One region of the Comamonas aquatica genome, then DNA from elsewhere that is predicted to be linked to it. Evidence: riboswitches for the same ligand, from Rfam matches in the RefSeq annotation. Region 1 holds a riboswitch; each other region holds the start of a gene.
What was found. Region 1 has a riboswitch for cobalamin ahead of KAQ61_RS05810 (ABC transporter substrate-binding protein). Riboswitches for the same ligand answer to the same signal wherever they lie in the genome.
Positions count from the first base shown of each region.

Region 2: it holds a riboswitch for cobalamin, as region 1 does, so the genes downstream of both, KAQ61_RS10270 (TonB-dependent receptor domain-containing protein) here and KAQ61_RS05810 (ABC transporter substrate-binding protein) in region 1, are expected to answer to the same signal.
Region 3: it holds a riboswitch for cobalamin, as region 1 does, so the genes downstream of both, KAQ61_RS02590 (TonB-dependent receptor) here and KAQ61_RS05810 (ABC transporter substrate-binding protein) in region 1, are expected to answer to the same signal.

Region 1 covers NZ_CP072916.1:1,215,614-1,221,617, reverse strand. Annotated here, with positions in the region: gene KAQ61_RS05830 (FecCD family ABC transporter permease) at 1-325, opposite strand, end outside; gene KAQ61_RS05825 (ABC transporter substrate-binding protein) at 322-1,191, opposite strand; gene cobO (cob(I)yrinic acid a,c-diamide adenosyltransferase) at 1,191-1,817, opposite strand; cobalamin riboswitch at 1,944-2,159, opposite strand; gene KAQ61_RS05815 (GNAT family N-acetyltransferase) at 2,211-2,714, opposite strand; cobalamin riboswitch at 2,774-2,999, shown strand; gene KAQ61_RS05810 (ABC transporter substrate-binding protein) at 3,134-4,141, shown strand; gene KAQ61_RS05805 (FecCD family ABC transporter permease) at 4,167-5,276, shown strand; gene KAQ61_RS05800 (ABC transporter ATP-binding protein) at 5,282-6,004, shown strand, end outside.
Region 2 covers NZ_CP072916.1:2,161,046-2,167,049, reverse strand. Annotated here, with positions in the region: gene KAQ61_RS10290 (transglycosylase SLT domain-containing protein) at 1-479, opposite strand, end outside; gene gloB (hydroxyacylglutathione hydrolase) at 476-1,252, opposite strand; gene KAQ61_RS10280 (class I SAM-dependent methyltransferase) at 1,251-2,024, shown strand; gene rnhA (ribonuclease HI) at 2,021-2,470, shown strand; cobalamin riboswitch at 2,642-2,867, shown strand; gene KAQ61_RS10270 (TonB-dependent receptor domain-containing protein) at 2,929-4,809, shown strand; gene KAQ61_RS10265 (cobyrinic acid a,c-diamide synthase CobB) at 4,865-6,004, shown strand, end outside.
Region 3 covers NZ_CP072916.1:551,085-557,088, reverse strand. Annotated here, with positions in the region: gene KAQ61_RS02610 (alpha/beta hydrolase) at 1-178, shown strand, start outside; gene KAQ61_RS02605 (multidrug effflux MFS transporter) at 326-1,564, shown strand; gene miaA (tRNA (adenosine(37)-N6)-dimethylallyltransferase MiaA) at 1,605-2,597, shown strand; gene KAQ61_RS02595 (hypothetical protein) at 2,838-3,002, shown strand; cobalamin riboswitch at 3,209-3,435, shown strand; gene KAQ61_RS02590 (TonB-dependent receptor) at 3,572-4,324, shown strand; gene KAQ61_RS02585 (TonB-dependent receptor) at 4,234-5,520, shown strand; gene KAQ61_RS02580 (hypothetical protein) at 5,916-6,004, shown strand, end outside.

The sequences.
Region 1 (6,004 bases):
TGGAGCTGACGCCCAGCAGGCCGGGCTCTGCCAGCGGATTGCGCAGCAGGCCTTGCAGGGCCGCGCCCGCGACACCCAGCGACATGCCCACCAGCACCGCCAGCACCACGCGCGGCAGGCGGATTTCCTGCACGATGGCCTGGTGGCGCACGGCCAGATCGCTGGCGCCTGCAGGCTGCCAGGCAGCCGCCCACCAGTCCGCCACCCCGATGGACACCGAACCGATGCCCAGGGAGATGCCGGCCAGCACCAGCAGCAGGGCCAGCAGCCCGGTGTTCAGCAGCCAGACACGGGGCATGCCGGTGCGCGGGGTCCAGCGCATCATGGCGCCCCCTCGCGCAGCGCCACCCGGGCGGCAGGCCGCGGCAAGGCGTCGATCTGGGCGGCCACCGACTCGGCCGCCTCGATCAGTTGCCAGTTGCTGCAGCCCCAGTCGTTGTGCTGCAGCACCACCACGGGGATGTGCTGCAGCAGCTTTTGCATCTGCGGATGGCGGCTCAGCCCGGAGCGGGCGTAGGCCGCGTCATTGACCAGCCCGGGGGTGATGAAGATGTCGGGCGGGTTCTGCACAATGCGCTCCAGGTCGATGCGCCCCCAGCCCTGCAGGCCCAGCGCGCTGGCATGGTTGCGCAGGCCGGCGGCCGTCAGCACGGCGTCCACATGCGTCTGCGCCCCCGCGCTGCCGCCATTCGGGCGTAGGTACAGGACCTTGAAAGGCCGCGGTGTGGCGCGCAACTGCGCCAGCCTCGCGGACAGGCTGTCCAGCAGCGCCTGCGCTGCGGCCTCGCGCCCCAGGGCCTGGCCCATCTTGCGCGTGCTGCTGAAGATGCCCTCCCAGTCGGTGGGAAACGGCACCGTCACGATCTGCACGCCATGGCGCTGGAGCAAGGCCGTCTGGTGCCGGGCATTCCAGCGCCGCGAGGCCAACACCACCTGGGGCTGCAGGTGCAGCACGTCCTCCGCCGTCGCTTCGTTGGCGGGAAACTGCCGGGCCTGGGCGGCCAGGGAAAAGCGCTGCGCATCCTGGCTCTGGCGCGACAGCGACAGGATCTGCTGCGGCGCCGCCAGGCTCAGCGCCAGGGTGTCGGCGCAGATGTTGGTGGACATCAGTGTGGGCAGCGCCCCCGCCCCCACGGCCATGGGCAGGCCGGCGCACAGCGCCAGCAGCATAGCTCGCAGCGGTGGCCGCATCAGAAGTCCACGCCCGCCTGCGCCTTCACGCCGGCCTGGAAGGCATGCCGGGTGTCGGCGATCTCGCTGACCGTGTCCGCCAGCGCCAGCAGCGGTGCCGGCGCACTGCGGCCGGTGATGACCACCGATTGCCCGGCGGGGCGGCGCTCCAGCGCCTGCAGCAGCTCGGGCAGCGCCAGATAGCCGTACTGCAGCATGAAGGTCAGCTCGTCGAGCACCACCAGGCGCAGGCTGGGGTCGGCCAGCATGCGCTGCGCCGCCTGCCAGGCCTGGTTGGCGGCGGGCAGGTCGGCGTCCCAGTCGCTGCGCTGCCAGGAACAGCCCGTGGCCATGGCGTGGTAGTCCACCTGGGCCCTCGCCCCCTGCCCCAGCAGCCCCTGCTGCTGCAAAAAGGTGACTTCGCCCGAGGCGTGGGTGCCCGTGATGAACTGCACCACGCCGGCGCGCAGGCCATGGCCCAGGGCCCGGTACAGCATGCCGAAAGCCGAGGTGGTCTTGCCCTTGCCATGGCCGGTCAGCAGCACGACGATGCCGCGCTCGACCTGGGCGCGCGCCATGGCAGCCTGCACCTGGGCTTTCTTGTCCTGCATGCGTTCGGCATGCTGTTGTTTGAACGTGAGGTCCATGCTCTCCCCGAGCCATTTCCATGGAAAGGCATGCCCATACGGGAAGGTGGTGTGTGTGTGCGGCGGGCCGGCGCCCCGCCAAGGCGGGATGGAACCTGTCAGCAAACGGCCCACACCCCGTGGCATACAACTGCGTGCCAACAGGTCGGTATTCTGGCTTGCCGTCATACAGCGCACACCGCCTTCCCGGGGGGCACCCAGTGGCATCGAAGTGTGTCTGTCAGGCTTACAGCAGCGGGGGCTGCGCCGGAATGCTCTACACCAGGGGTGCGAGGTCACCGGACTTCCCGTTTCACCCCACGCACGCGGGTGCGGCAGGGCTCCTGTTGGAGTCTGGATTATAGAAGCAGAAGCGACTGCCGGCCCTGCGGCGCAGACCGCGGGCGGCAAGCGCTACAGCGCGCATTGCATGTGGATGGTGTGCCAGGGCGCGGCCGTTTCGCGCTGCACCACCTGAAAGCCCTGCTGCTGCCAGAACTCCAGCGCGCCCGGCAGGAACGGGTGCGTGTGCAGGTACAGCAGTTGCACCCCCTGGGCGATGGCATGCTGGCGCACGTGGTCCATCAAGGCCACAGCCAGCCCCTGCCGGCGCCACACCGGGGCGACGAACAGGCGCACCACCTCCACCACGCGCAGCGCGCCGAAATCCAGTTGCGCGAAGCGTCCATCGTAGGCGCGGTAGGCAATGCTGCCCACCATGCCGTGCTGCGGATGCCGGGCCGCCCACATGCCGCCCGTGCCCGCCGCGTACACCTGCTCAAAATGCTGCAGATCCGCGGGGGTTTGCTGCGGATCCACCAGCGTGCCGAACATCTGCTGGCGGGCCATGTGCAAGAAGTCCTGCACCGCCTCCAGGCGGTGGACGGGCGCAATGGCCATGCATTCGGGAAGGGACATATCAGACTGGAAACAGGTGTCCACGCAGACGGTGCCTGCGCCAGACGCTACAAAATCAGCTACATTACCCGAACTTTGGTTCCGCAAGGACATGCGCCAGCCACCGCCAGCCGCATGAGGGAATCCAATGACCGCCACCCGCTTCAGGGGCTGGCGGCCGAATGGAACTGCCCCCGCAACTGTAGGCAACGAGCCCGCCCCATCCGCCACTGAATCCACATTCGGGAAGGCGGGGCGACGCGATGACGTGCCAGTCAGGAGACCTGCCAAAGCACCAACCATCGATTGCCGGCGGGGTGTCCGGGAAGTGAGCAATGTCCCGTGGACCTGCCTGCCAGGGCCTTTCGGGGTCCCGCGCGCCGCAGGGGTGTTGCCAGTGCTTCCAGGGGTACCCGCTTTTTCTGGAAAGAAGCCCCCTGATGCTGCCTCGACGCCTTGCCTACGCCACCCTGCTGGCCACCGCCCTGTCTGCCCACGCTGCGGACTACCCGCTGCAGTTGCAGAACTGCGGCCATCGCCTCCACCTGGACCGGGCACCGGCCTCGGTGGTCACCATCGGCCAGGGCGGCACGGAAATGCTCTATGCCCTGGGTCTGGGTGACAAGGTGGTGGGCACCGCCCTGTGGTTCAACCCCGTGCTGCCGCAGTTCAAGGCCATCAACGACAAGGTGCCGCGCCTGTCGGACAACATTCCCAGCTTCGAGTCGGTGATCGGCAAGCGCCCGGCCCTCGTGGTCTCGCAGTTCGAGTGGATGGTGGGCAAGGACGGCGTGGTCGCCACGCGCGAGCAGTTCCATGACCTGCGCATCGCCACCTACGCCATGCCTACCGATTGCGAAGGCAAGAACAACCTGGTCGGCGCCGACGGCACGCGCACGGCCAGCTACGACGTCCAGACCCTGTACAAGAGCATCCGCCAGTTGGCCGAGATCTTCGGCGTGCCGGCGCGCGGCGCGCAGCTGGTCCAGAGCCTCAGCGACCGCCAGGCCCAGGCCGTGGCCAAGGTCCAGGGCGCGCAGCGCCAGCAGCTCACGGCGGCGCTGTGGTTCTCCAGCGCCGACCTGGCAGCCGACCCCTACATGGCCGGCAAGAACGGCGTGGCCGGCTACATGATGCAGACCCTGGGCCTGCGCAACATCGTCAGTTCGACCGAAGAGTGGCCCACCGTGGGCTGGGAGACCGTCGCCAAGGCCAACCCGTCGGTGCTGATCATCGCCCGCATGGATCGCCGCCGCTTCCCGGCCGACGACTACCAGAAGAAGCTGGAGTTCCTGCAGCAGGACCCGGTCACCCGGCACATGGACGCCGTCAAGCACCAGCGCATCGTGATCGTGGATGCCGATGCGCTGCAGGGTTCCATCCGCCAGGTGGATGGCATGGAGCAGATCGCCGAGGCGATGCTGCAGCTGCAGGGCCGCGCGAAGTGACACACGGCCGTCCACGCCGGGCCCAATGGCCCGCGCCCGGGTGCGCACGGTGCTGATGCAGACCGTGGCGCGCCCGCCTGCGCCCGCCCTGCTGCACGCGGCCGGCCTGTGGCTGCGCGGGGGTCTGCTGACCCTGGCCGCCCTGGGGCTGCTGCTGGTCGCCGTCGTGCTGGGGATTGCGATCGGCGAGACCGAGATTTCCGTGCGCACCGTCTTCGAGGTGCTGGCCAACCAGTTGGCGGGCGCCAGCTACGCCGTCGACCCCATCAACCAGGGCATTGTCTGGAACTACCGCCTGACACGCGCCCTGGTGGCCGCCTGCTGCGGCGCCGGGCTGGCCATCTCGGGCGTGATCCTGCAGTCGCTGTTGCGCAATGCGTTGGCCGAACCCTATTTGCTGGGCATCTCGGCCGGGGCCTCCACGGGCGCGGTGCTGGTGACCGTGGCCGGCCTGGGCGCCGGCGCCATCTCCATGACCACCGGCGCCTTTGTCGGCGCCGTCTGCGCCTTCGCCCTGGTGGCGCTGCTGGCCCACGCGGCCGGGCGGGGTGGCCTGCACAACAGCGGGCAGATCGTGCTGGCCGGCATCGCCGGCTCGCAGCTGTTCAACGCCCTCACCTCGCTGATCATCACCAAGTCCGGCAGCGCCGAACAGGCGCGCGGCATCATGTTCTGGCTGCTGGGCAGCCTCAGCGGCGTGCGCTGGCCCGACACGCTGGGGGCGGCCACCGTGGCCGTCGCCGGCACGGTGGTGTGCCTGCTGCACGCGCGCTCGCTCGATGCCTTCACCTTTGGCAGCGAATCCGCCGCCGCCCTGGGCGTGCCCGTGCGCCGCGTGCAGCTGACGCTGCTGCTGGCCGCCGCGCTGATGACGGCGGTGATGGTATCCATCGTCGGCGCGATCGGCTTTGTGGGGCTGGTGATTCCGCACGCCGCCCGCCTGCTGGTGGGCGTGCGGCACCGCCGGCTGATCCCGGTCAGCGCGCTGATGGGCGCCCTGTTTCTGATTGCAGCGGACGTGGTCTCGCGCACGCTGATCCCTGGCCAGGTGCTGCCCATCGGCGTCATCACGGCCCTGGTGGGTGCGCCCGTGTTCGCGCTCATCCTGCTCAAAGCCCCCGGGGGCCGGCCATGACGGCCGTGCAGTCCCCCGCCCTACAGGCCTGCGGCATCAGCTGGCAGGCGCACGGCACGCGCATCGTGCACGATGTCTCGCTGCAGGTGCAAGCCGGTGAGCTGCTGGGCCTGATCGGCCCGAACGGCTCGGGCAAGTCCAGCCTGCTGCGCCTGCTGTCCGGCGTGCTGCGCCCCCAGCAGGGCGAGGTGCTGCTGGGCACACAGCCGCTGCGCACCCTGCCACGCCGTTCGCTGGCGCGGCAGCTGGCCTTCGTGCCGCAGATGGCCCATACACAAGATGCCATCAGCGTCTGGGACGCGGTGGAACTGGGGCGCACGCCCTGGCTGTCCGCACTGCGCCCGCTGTCGGCCCACGACCGCGCGGTGGTGGCCCAGTCGCTGGCCGCCGTGGGCCTGCAGGCCAAGGCACACAGCGCCTGGAGCACCCTGTCGGGCGGTGAACGCCAGCGCGCCCACCTGGCGCGGGCCCTGGCGCAGCAGCCCGGCGTGCTGCTGCTGGACGAGCCGACCAACCACCTCGACATCCACCAGCAGCTGTCGCTGATGCAGCTGATCCAGGGCCTGCCCATCACCAAGGTGGTGGCGCTGCACGACCTGAACCAGGCCCTGGCCTGCGACCGGCTGGCGGTGCTGCAGCACGGGCGGCTGGTGCGGCTCGGTCCGCCGGCCGAGGTGCTCAGCCCCGAACTGCTGCGCAGCGTCTTCCAGGTGCAGGCGCGCACCCTG
Region 2 (6,004 bases), 950 kb from region 1:
ACATCGCGGCGGTCGTCCCGGAACGCGTTCTGGGTCAGCTCGAAGTACGAACCCGTGGCCGGCATGAACTGCCACATGCCGGCGGCCTTGGCGCTGGACACGGCCTGGGGATTGAAGGCGCTCTCGATGTAGGGCAGCAGGGCCAGCTCCATCGGCATGTTGCGTTGCTCCAGCTCCTCCACGATGTGGAAGAGGTACTTGCTGGAGCGTGTGGTCATGCGCTCGATGTAGTCGGGGCGGCTGCTGTACCACTGCTCCTGGCTGCCGACCAGCTCGTGCTCCAGGTCGGGCATGGCAAAGCCGCGGCGGATGCGTTCCCACAGGTCGCTGTTGTATTCCAGCGAGGTGACCTTGGAGGTGCCGGGGGAGGCGCGGGTGATGGGCTTGAGCGGACCGTCGTACGAGGAGGTGGAGGGGGCGGTCGCGCAACCAGCGAGCCAAACCACGCTGGCGAGGACTAAAAGATGGCGCAAATTCATCGGAATGCGTTTTTCCATTCACGCAGCGCTGCGAACACGCTGGCGGGTTGTGTAGGGTCTACGGTGGAGCAAAAGTGGTGTGCGCTGTGCGCAACCTCTGTAACGTCGCAACGTAGAAAAGGGTTGATTGCCAGCTCCTGCCCCAGCGTCGAGGGCAGGGTGGGCTGCTGTTGCTGGCGCAGTGCCTCGCAACGCGCGCGGTATTGGAGCAAGGCTGGGTTGCTTGGTTCCACCGCGCAGGCAAATTTCAGGTTGCTCAGAGTGTATTCATGGGCGCAAAACACACGGGTGTCGTGTGGCAAAGCCGCCAGCGTCTGCAGCGAGTCGTACATCTGCTGCGCCGTGCCCTCGAACAGGCGGCCACAGCCGCCGGAGAACAGCGTGTCGCCGCAAAACAGCAGCGGGGCCGCATCCGCGGGGGCGCAGTACCAGGCGATGTGGCCGGCGGTGTGGCCGGGCACTTCCAGCACCTGCCAGTCTTGCCCCAGCAGGTGGATGCGGCTGTGCGCGTCGACGCGTACCACGGGCTCGGGCAGGGGCTCGTAGGCCGGGCCGTAGACCGTGGCGCCGGTGGCATTACGGAGCGCGTCCACGCCGCCCACATGGTCGGCATGGTGGTGGGTCACTAGAATGGCTTGCAGCTGCAGTCCCTGGGCGTGCAGCGCCGCTTGAACGGGACAGGCGTCGCCAGGGTCCACCACCACGGCGTGCTGGCCGTCGTGCAGCAGCCAGATGTAATTGTCAGAAAACGCAGGCAACGGCAACAGGTTCATGAACGATGCAAAGCAAGAGGGCCATCCGTGGATGGCCAAGGCATTTGGCCGCTATCTGCTCGACTGGGAGCAGCAGCGGTGTGATGAGGCGGTGGCGGATATTTTCGGCTATCACAGCGTGCAGCTGGGCTGGCCCCTGCTGCAGGCGCTGCGCCACAACCGCATGCCCAACCGCTGGGTGGCCGCGCAAAGCACCGATTGGAACCTTGAACCCGGGGCTTGCCAAGTCCCTGATGGTGTACAACTGTTGTGCGCCCCCGAGGCGCTGCCGTTCGCCGAGTCCAGCGTCGACCTGCTGGTCCTGCCCCACACCCTCGAACATTGCCAGGACCCGCATGCTGCCTTGCGCGAAGCGGTGCGCGTGCTGGTGCCCGAAGGGCGGCTGCTGCTGTTTGGGCTCAACCCCTATAGCCTGTGGGGGCTTCAGCATGGGCTGGAGCGTGTGCCGGAGCCTGGGTTGAACGCCTGGCGCGGCCTGCCGTACTGGCGCGTGCGCGATTGGCTGCAGGTGCTGGCCATGGACGTGGTGGCCGCCGATTTCGGTTGCCACGCCCCGGCGCTGGAGGCGCCGGCCTGGCTGCAGCGCTGGCGCTGGATGGATAGGCTGGGCAACAAGGCCTGGCCGGTGCTGGGCGGTGCATACTGCGTGCTGGCAGTGAAAAAGGTGCATGGCATGCGCCTGCTGGAGCCTGCATGGCGCAAGCGTGCGCCCGCAGCGCAGGCCCGCCCGGCGGCAGCGTGCCAGCAAGCACCACAAAGGAAAGAAATTTGAACCAAGTAGTGATTTACACGGACGGGGCCTGCAAGGGCAACCCGGGGCCGGGCGGCTGGGGCGTGCTGATGCAGGCCGGGCCGCACACCAAGGAGTTGTTTGGCGGCGAGCGCGAGACCACCAACAACCGCATGGAGCTGACCGCCGTGATCGAAGCGTTGCGCGCCCTCAAGCGCCCCTGCGATGTGACGCTGTTCCTGGACAGCGAGTACGTGCGCAAGGGCATCACGGAATGGATCCACGGCTGGAAAGCCAAGGGCTGGAAGACCTCGACCAAGCAGCCGGTGAAGAACGTCGAGCTGTGGCAGGCGCTGGATGCGCTGGTCAGCGGCGCGGGCCACCGCATCGAATGGCGCTGGGTCAAGGGCCATGCGGGCGATCCGGGCAACGAGCGGGCCGATGCCCTGGCCAACCTGGGCGTGGACCGGGCGCTGGGCAGAATTTGAAAAGATAGCGCCTGGCGCTGAATGAACAAGGGCTTCAGATAGGTTTGTATCTGAGGCCCTTTGTTTTTGTGCGGATGCAGCTCATTTTTTGTGCAGCCCTGCGCCAGGCTGCGGCACTGCTGTGCGGTGCACCATGGCCCGTCACGTCCAGTTAGAATCGCCAGCTTGCATTGTTGGTGCTCGCAACTTGGTTCGCAAGATTGCAGTTCAACGGGAAGCAGGATGGTGGGTCGGCCTTCGACCTGACCTAGCCTGCGCTGCCCCCGCAACGGTGAGTCCCTGGCGCCCGTCATAGCGCCCCTCCATCAACACAGCCACTGGGTGCCTTGAACAAGCACGTGGGAAGGCGATGGACTGAGGGACCAGCCCGGATACCGGCCAACATTCGTGTGTCTGCCCTCTGGGCAGGCATGTTTGCCCATTGTCGGCGGGGAGGCTGACACGGGTGGAATCTGGTGATGTTTCCAATGAATGTGTTCGAACAACGGCGTCAGCGTGCCTGGATGCCGGCGATGGCGTGGCGCCCGGTCTCTCTGGCGGTGGTCTGTCTAGCGGGCCTGGTGGCGCCGGCGGCCGCGGCGGCCCTGGATGAGGTGGTGGTCTCGGCCACGCGCTCCGAGCAGCGCCTGAGCGAGGTGCTGGCGGATGTGACGGTGCTGGACGGGGAGGCCCTGGAGCGCAGCGGCGCCCTGGCGCTGGAAGATGTCATGGCCAAGGTGCCGGGCATCCAGATCACCCGCACCGGTGGCCCGGGTTCGGACACCAACCTGTTCCTGCGCGGCGCGCACAAGCAGCACACGGCGGTGTATGTCGACGGCATCCGCATCGATGCCCAGAATGGCTCCGGTGGCGCACCCTGGGAGACGCTGCCGCTGGAATCGATCGAGCGCATCGAGGTGCTGCGCGGTGCGGCCGGTGCGCTGTATGGCTCGGACGCCATGGCGGGCACGGTGCAGATCTTCACCCGCCGTGGCGAGACCGGCTTCAAGCCCCATGTGTCCGTGGGCGCGGGCTCCTACGGCACCAAGAAGGGCACGGCTGGATTCAGTGGCGGGCAGGGCGCCTGGGACTATGCCCTGGGCCTGTCCTATGCCGACAGCGAGGGCTTCGATGCCAAGACCGGGGGCACCCGCCGCAACGTGGACAAGGACGGCTACGTGCGCAAATCGGCGAATGCGCGCGTGGGCCTGCAACTCAGCGCGGGCCAGCGCCTGGACGTCACGGCCCTGACCAGCGATTCGAACGCCGGTTATGACAGCCGCGCCCAGGGCAACGACGGTGCGGTCCGCACCCTGGATGCCTATGGCCTGAACTGGCAGGGCGACTGGACGCCCGCGTGGCGCACGCGTGTGGCCGTGAGCCAGTCGCGCCACGGCTACGACACCTGGACGGCCACGCACTACCGCACCGAAACCCTGCTGCGCAACTACCTGGTGCACAACGAATGGCGCAGCCGCGTGGGCACTTTCTCGGTGCTGGCCGAGCGGCGCGAGGACACGCTGGAGAACACCAGCCTGGTGGGCGGTGACGCGCGCTCGCGCCACCAGAATGCGCTGGGCCTGGGCTATGGCCTGCACTGGCAGCAGCACGCCGTGCAACTGAACCTGCGCCATGACCGGGACAGCGACTTTGGCGGCAAGCGCACGGCCACACTGGCCTATGGTTGGGACTTCGCCCCGCACTGGAAGGCCACGGCCTCGGTGGGCACCGGCTTTCGCGTGCCCACGCTGTTCCAGCGCTTCTCGCAAAACGGCGATGCCAGCCTGAAGCCCGAGGAAAGCCGCAACATGGAACTGGGGCTGCGCTGGGGCGACAAGGACCGCGCGTTCAGCGCCACGGCCTACCGCAACAAGATTGAGAACCTGGTGGTCTATGCCGCCAAGCAGGGCACCTGCCCGGTGGCGCTCAGCCAGGGCTGCTACCTGAACGTGGACGCGGCCCAGCTGGAAGGCATCACTCTGGCCGGCAACTGGCGCGCCGGCGTGCTGAAGTGGTATGCGTCGGTGGATTTCCAGAACCCACGCAATGCCCAGACCGGCCGCTTGCTGCAGCGCCGCTCGCAGCGCTATGCCACCCTGGGGGCTGAGACCACCCTGGCGGGCTGGACCCTGGGCTCCGAGCTGCAGGCGGCCAGCCGTCGCTTCAACGACGATGCGGAGGCCGTCAAGTCCCTGGGTGGCTACACCCTGGTGAACCTGTCCGCCTCGCGCCAGTTGGCCAGGGACTTCACGCTGACCGCGCGCATCGACAATGCGCTGGACCGTGACTACACCCTGGTCAAGGACTACGCCACCGCCGGGCGTACGCTGTGGCTGGGCGTGAAATGGATGCCCTGGTAACCGCCGACGCCGTATCTGCCCGCCGTGGCCCTGGCGGGCACCCCCGAGAGCTTGCATGTCACCACTGATCACTCCTCCATCCCCTCCCGTGCACCACTGCGTGGCGGTGCTGATTGCCGCCCCCGCTTCGGGCCAGGGCAAGACCACCATCACCGCGGCGCTGGCGCGCTGGCATGCCCGCCAGGGGCGCCGCGTGCGGGTCTTCAAGTGCGGGCCGGATTACCTGGATCCGTACTGGCACCAACTGGCCAGCGGGGCCACGGTGCACAACCTCGATGGCTGGATGGTGGGCATGGATGAGGTGCGCGCACGCCTGCATGCCGCGGCCGCGCAGGCCGATGTGATCCTGATCGAAGGCGTGATGGGCCTGTTCGACGGTAGCCCCACGGCGGCCGATCTGGCCACCCAACTGGGCGTGCCGGTGCTGCTGGTGGTCGATGCCTCGGCCATGGCGGGCAGCTTTGGTGCGCTGGTGCTGGGCATGCAGCAGTACCAGCCGGGCGTGCCCTGGGCCGGCGTGCTGGCCAACCGCGTGGCCACCGGCATGCACACGCAGATGCTGCAAAGCAGCCTGCGCGACCCGCAGCTGTGGCTGGGCGGCTTGCAGCGCATGGGGCCGGGCAAGGACGCGCAACTGCTGCCCGAGCGCCACCTGGGCCTGGTGGCGGCGCACGAGCTGCCCGATGCCATGGCGCGCCTGAATGCCGCGGCCGATGCCCTGGCCGACACGCCCCTGGGGCGCATGGACTGGCAGGACTGGCAGCGCTGGTCGGTGGCGTTTGCAGCCCCGGCGCAGCCCGTGGCAGCCCCCCAGCCCTGGCTGCGCGGGCACACCGTGGCCGTGGCCAGCGATGCGGCGTTCAGCTTCATCTACCCCGCCAACCTGGACTGCCTGCAGGCCATGGGCGCCAACCTGGCCTTCTTCTCGCCCCTGGCGGGCGAGCGCCTGCCGGTGTGCGATGCCGTCTGGCTGCCCGGTGGCTACCCCGAATTGCACGCCGCCACCCTGGCGGCCAACACCGGGCTGCAGGCCGACCTGCAGCAGCACGTGCAGGCCGGCAAGCCCGTGTGGGCCGAATGTGGCGGCATGCTGGCCCTGGGCCAGCGCATGACCGATACCCAGGACCAAAGCCAGCCGCTGTGGGGCATCCTGCCGGGTGAGGCGCGGATGCAGGAACGCTTGGCCGGCCTGGGC
Region 3 (6,004 bases), 660 kb from region 1:
GCACGGCAGCGCCGATACGCTGGTGCCCCCGGCCCTGGGCCAGCAGCTGTACGACGCCGCCGTGCCGCCCAAGCAGTGGGTGCTGGTGCAAGGCGGCACGCACCACAACACCAACAGCCTGGGCCAGGCCCAGTACCGCGCCGCCCTGGCCGCGTGGTTGGCGCCTAAAAATCCATAGCTGTTCGCGCTTACCTGGCAAGCGCCAGCGGCATTTTTTGCCACTGTCTTAAACAAGCGACACCACGCCCAGGTGCAACTGCTAACCTGCGCGGCGGCCGGTCCCCATGGCCTGCCGCCCGTTGGTTTCACTTCGCACTGGTTGTTCGTGTCTTCTGTTTCCCCCTCCGCCGCCCCACGCGCGGCCATGTCCCCCGTGTTCGTCATCGCCATGCTGGCCCTGCTGCTGGGCCTGCAGCCGCTGACGACCGACCTGTACCTGCCGGCCCTGCCCCTGCTGACTGAACAGCTGGGCGCCAGCGTGGCCCAGACCCAGACCACCTTCACCGCACTGCTGCTGGCCTTTGGCGGCTCGCAGCTGCTGTGGGGCCCGCTGTCCGACCGCTGGGGCCGCCGCCCCATCCTGCTGACCGGCATCGGCCTGTACGTGCTGGCGGCCGTGGGCTGCGCGCTGGCGCCCGACATGCACAGCCTCATCGTGCTGCGGGTGCTGCAGGGCGCCGCCCTGGGCGCGGCCGTCATGGCGGCGCGCGCCATCGTGCGCGACCTGTACCAGCCCGTCGAAGGGGCGCAGGCCATGTCCAAGGCCCTGACTGGCCTGGGCGTGCTGGCCTGCAGCAGCCCGCTGCTGGGCAGCCTGCTGGCCACCCACCTGGGCTGGCGCGCCACCATGGTCACCCTGGCGCTGGCCGGCAGCGGGGCCTGGTTGCTGGTGTGGCTGCATTTCCAGGAAAGCGTGCAGCACTTCAACCCGCACGCCCTGCGCCCGCGGCTGCTGTGGCAGAACTGGCGCCGCATCCTCAGCCACCCCACCTTCCTGGCCTACACGGCCACCACCAGCTGTTCGTTCGCCGGGCTGGTGGTGTTCCTGACCGGCTCGCCCTTCGTGTTCATGGGCGTGCTGGGCTGGAGCGCACAGGACATCGGCCTGCTGCTGGCCGCCAACGGCATGGTCTACATCGGTGGCACCATCCTGTGCCGCCGCCTGCTGGTGCGCTGGGGCGTGCGCCGCACCGTGGCCGTGGCCGGCGGCCTGGCCCTGCTGTGCGCCGTGCTGCTGGCGGCGCTGGCCTGGGCCGGCGTGCGCAGCGGCCTGGCCTATGCTGCGGTGTGCATGCTGTACCCGGTGGCCCACGGCATCCAGCAGCCCTGCGGGCAAAGCGGCGCGGTCAGCAGCTTTCCGCAGGCGGCGGGCACGGCCTCGGCGCTCAACGGCTTCATCATGATGGTGTGCGCCTTTGCCACCGGGCAGGTGCTGGGCCGCAGCTTCAATGGCACTGTGTACCCCTTGGTTTTCGGCCTGGGCCTGTGGTGCCTGGCCGCAGCCTTGGCATCATGGACGCTGGTGCGCCGCTACGGCGCCCCCGGCGCGGCCACTTCGGCCTGATGCGCGCCGGGCTGGCTTCAACCCTTTCCTGCCCCCTGCCTTGACTGCGTCCCCCCACCCTCTGCCCTGCATTGCGATTGCAGGCCCCACGGCTTCCGGTAAAACCAACGGCGCGCTGGCCCTGGCCGCCGTCCTGGCCCAGCGCGGCCAACCCAGTGAAATCATCAGCGTGGACTCGGCCCTGGTCTACCGCGGCATGGACATCGGTACCGCCAAACCCAGCCTGCAGGAGCGGGCCGCCGTGCCCCACCACCTGATCGACATCCTCGACCCGCTGCAGTCGTACAGCGCGGCCGAGTTCGTGCAGGACACCCAGCGCCTGGTCGCTGAGATCCGCGCACGCGGCGCCATCCCGCTGCTGGTGGGCGGCACCATGCTGTATTTCAAGGCGCTGCTCGACGGCATCGACGACATGCCTGCCGCCGACCCCGAGGTGCGCGCCCGGCTAGACGCCCAGGCCGCCAGCATCGGCTGGCCTGCCATGCATGCCGAACTGGCCCAGGTGGACCCGGAAACCGCCGCCCGCCTGGCGCCCGGCGACAGCCAGCGCATCCAGCGTGCGCTGGAGGTGTGGCACATCTCCGGCCAGCCACTGTCCAGCTTTCACCAAGCAAAAAAGAGAGCTGAAGACGCACAGCCCGCCTTTGATTGCACGCTGTTTTCGTTGGAACCCAGCGACCGTGCCTGGCTGCACGCCCGCATCGCCCAGCGCTTCCAGGCGATGCTGGACGCCGGCTTCATCGACGAAGTGCAGGCCCTGCGCGCACGCGGCGACCTGCACCCCGACCTGCCCAGCATGCGCTGCGTGGGCTACCGCCAAGTCTGGGAAGAGCTGGACTGGCAGGTCCGCAAGAACGCCCCGCAACTGAACATGCACCTGGTGCGCGAAAAGGGCATTGCCGCCACGCGCCAGTTGGCCAAGCGCCAGATCACCTGGCTGCGCAGCATGCCCCAGCGCCGCACCATCGCCTGCGACGACCCGCTGGCCACCATGCAGCTGGTCCAGGCCGCGCTGCAGTGCCTGCCGGCCTGACCAGCCCCCCTGACCGAGCAGGCAGGCTGCGCGCACCGGACTTCCCCCGGTGCAGGACCGGGCTGGCCCCGGCCAAGGACGGGGCGATGGACCGGCCCATTGCGCCCGGTCCAATGACCCAGGCCTTCGGAGGCCTGTCGGTGCCCCCTGTGCCCGGATACCCCCGCCTGCCAGGGTGACACTTACCTCTGCTTACCGGCCCCGGCCGCCCAGGCCTTAGCCTTGGACCAGGAGTTGCCCATGAGAACCATGACCCTTTGCGCCACCGCCCTGTGCTTTGCACTGGCCCTGGGTGGCTGCGCCCAGCGCGCGCAGTACTACCAGCCCTCGGACACCAGCGCCCGCAGCGGCAGCGGCATCACCGTGTATGGCGAGATCGACGCCAGCGTGGTGCATTCGCGCTGAGCGCGCTGGACACACGCCCCACGCCACAGGCTCCGTGCGCGCGGTGATGCCGCGGGCGCGCCCACACAGTGCAAGCACCAACTTTCAGCAAACCCCCTGTCACGCCACAACCTGGATGCACGTCCCAGCGCTGCGGGCACCTGCGCCGCGCAACCCGTGCGGGCGGGAAGCCCGGTATCATCGCCGTCCACTGCCTCCCAAGAGGCGGTAACCACGTTATCGGTGCCCAGGTCGGTCACGCCCTGGGTTAAACGGGAAACAGGTGCGCGCCATCCCCCGATGGATGCAATGCCTGTGCTGCCCCCGCAACGGTAAGTGCGAGTCTGTGGAACCTGTGCCACTGGGACGACAACGTCCTGGGAAGGCGTTCCACATGTCCGGTCAACCGGACCAACGCACCAGCCCGGAGACCGGCCGAAACGTACAGAGTCGGATGCGCTGCGGGGTGGCAGCGACGAGTGCGGCATGTTGGCTGCCTTCAGCAGCCCCCTTCCCCAAACGCGGTGCATCCATGTACGCAACGCCGCCGCCTGCGGGGACGCAGGATCGCGGCCTGATGAGTGATGTCCATGCCCTTCCGTCCTTCCCCCTGTTCCCTGGCTGTGGGAACCGCCCTGTCTTTGTTGGCGGCCCCTGCCAGCGCCCAGTCCAGCCTCAGCGAGCCCATCGTGGTCTCGGCCACACGCATCGACATGCACGACCAGGATGCGCCCTATGCGTCCGAAGTGCACACCCGCAGCGACATCGAGCGCTCGGGCGCGCATTCGCTGTTCGACTATCTGGCGCAGCAAAGCTCGCTGCAGATCAGCCCCAGCTACGGCAACCGCTACACCCCGCAGATCAGCATGCGGGGCTATGGCAATGACGGCTTCCAGAACCTGGTGATCTCGGTCGATGGCCGCCGCCTCAACAACATCGACTCCATCCCACAGCTCATCGGCTCGATCTCGCTCAGCGACATCGAGCGCATCGAAATCACCAAGGGCAGCGGTGCCGTGATGTTCGGTGACGGCGCCACCGCCGGCACGATCCAGATCTACACCAAGCCGCGCAGCGGCGTCAGCCTGGAAACCTATGCGGGCGACCACGGGCAGCGCGGCGCCATCGCCTCGGCAGGCCTGGTCCGCGAGCGCTTCGATCTGTCGGCCACCCTGGACCACAGCCATGTGAACGGATTCAGCAGCCCCGACCCCACGGGCACCGGGACCAGTCGGAAGGCAACACCTGGCGTGTGGCCGGTGCCCTCAAGCCGGTGGAAGGCCTGCGCCTGGACATGGAGGCCGGCGCCTCGCACATCGACACGCGCTACCCGAATCCGCTGACGCAGGCACAGTTCAACGCCAACCCCGGCATGTACACCGGAGACCCCTACCCCTACATCCAGCAGAAGCTGCAAAGCGACCACTGGAGCCTAGGCGCCGAGTACCGCGTGAACCGCCAGTGGAAGCTGTCGGCCCGCCACAACGATGAGGACAAGTCCTCGCGGTACCCCAACTCTACGCCCGCCCAGTACCGCTACGTGTACAACGAAGTGGCAGCGCAGTTCCAGCACGACGCGCTGATCCTGAATGCGGGTTATCAGAACTTCGATGGCCAGCGCACGCAATCCGGCAGCACCACCAAGCACAACCGCGGCCTGTTCCTGCAGGGGCAGTACATGCTGGAGGCCCTCACCCTCTCCGCCGGCATCCGCCGCGAGGAAGTCACCTACCGCCACAGCCCGCTCAGCGGCCAGTCCCTGCAATCTGAGCAGCGTCTGACCTCGTGGGAGCTGGGGGCCAACCACCGCCTGTCGCCGCAACTGGCACTGTTTGCGAACTACAGCGACGCCTTCGTCACCCCGGACGTGGATCGTTTCTTCTTCACCGACTGGCGCTCGGGCTCGCCCGTCACCGCCTTCAACGGCTTCATCGAACCCGCCAAGGCGCGCACGCTGACCGTGGGCACCAACCACCAGACGGCACACCACCGCCTGAAACTGTCGGCCTTCTATGCCAAGCTCTCGAACGAGATCTACTACTTCGAGACCGGTCCGTTCTCCGGCATCAACACCAACATCGACCAATCCCACAAGTACGGCCTGGAGCTGCAGGACCGCGTGCAGATCACCCCGCGGCTGTCCGGCCACATCAACTACGCCTGGACACGCGCCATCATCGACCGCGAGAACGACGGCGGCGGCGCTTTCGATGGCAGGGAGCTGCCGGGCGTCTCGCGCCACAGCGTGGTGCTGGGCCTCAACCTGCGCGTGACGGAACGTGGCAACCTGCACCTGTCGCACACCTGGCGCAGCAGCACCTGGGCCGCGGGCGACTTTGACAACAACAACGCCCAGCGGCAGAAAGCCTTCCAGAGCACGGACCTGACCTACCGCCACCAGCTGAACAAGCACCTGGACATGTACGTGGGCGTCAGCAACCTGCTGGACCGCAAGAACGGCATCTGGGTGCGCGACGACGCCATCTACCCCGTGCAGTTCGAGCGCACCTGGAAACTGGGTGCACGCGTGCAGTTCTGACCCCGCGCCCCTGACGCGCCCACGCCCGGGCGCGGTACAGCGGTGGGACATGCCCCCCCAACCCCATGCCGCGCATGTCCCACGCGGCCAGCGACGGCCAGAGCGCCGCACTGGCCGCTTGGGGCAGGTGCAAGACCCAGCCTTCAGCGCCCGGCAGGTGGCGTGCCTCACCCAGCGCCACACCGTCGGTGCCTCGGTGCAGACACCGTGCACGGCCTGCGCCCCGCACGACCTCTCCAGCCCAAAGGCGTGCCAGACGCAGACCAAATCGGACCCACTCGATGGCCGGTACCCTGCCCCACCACCACGCCATCCCGCCCGCCAGCACACCGTCCGCCTGATTTAGGTACAGTGATGCCCCCTGCACGCCCTGCGTGCCCGCCGAAAAGAACACCATGACCCAAGATCCACAGCGCCAGAGCGAACTCAAAAAAATCGAAATGTGCGATGCCTGCGCCGGCATCCAGCGCAACTGGCGCAAAGC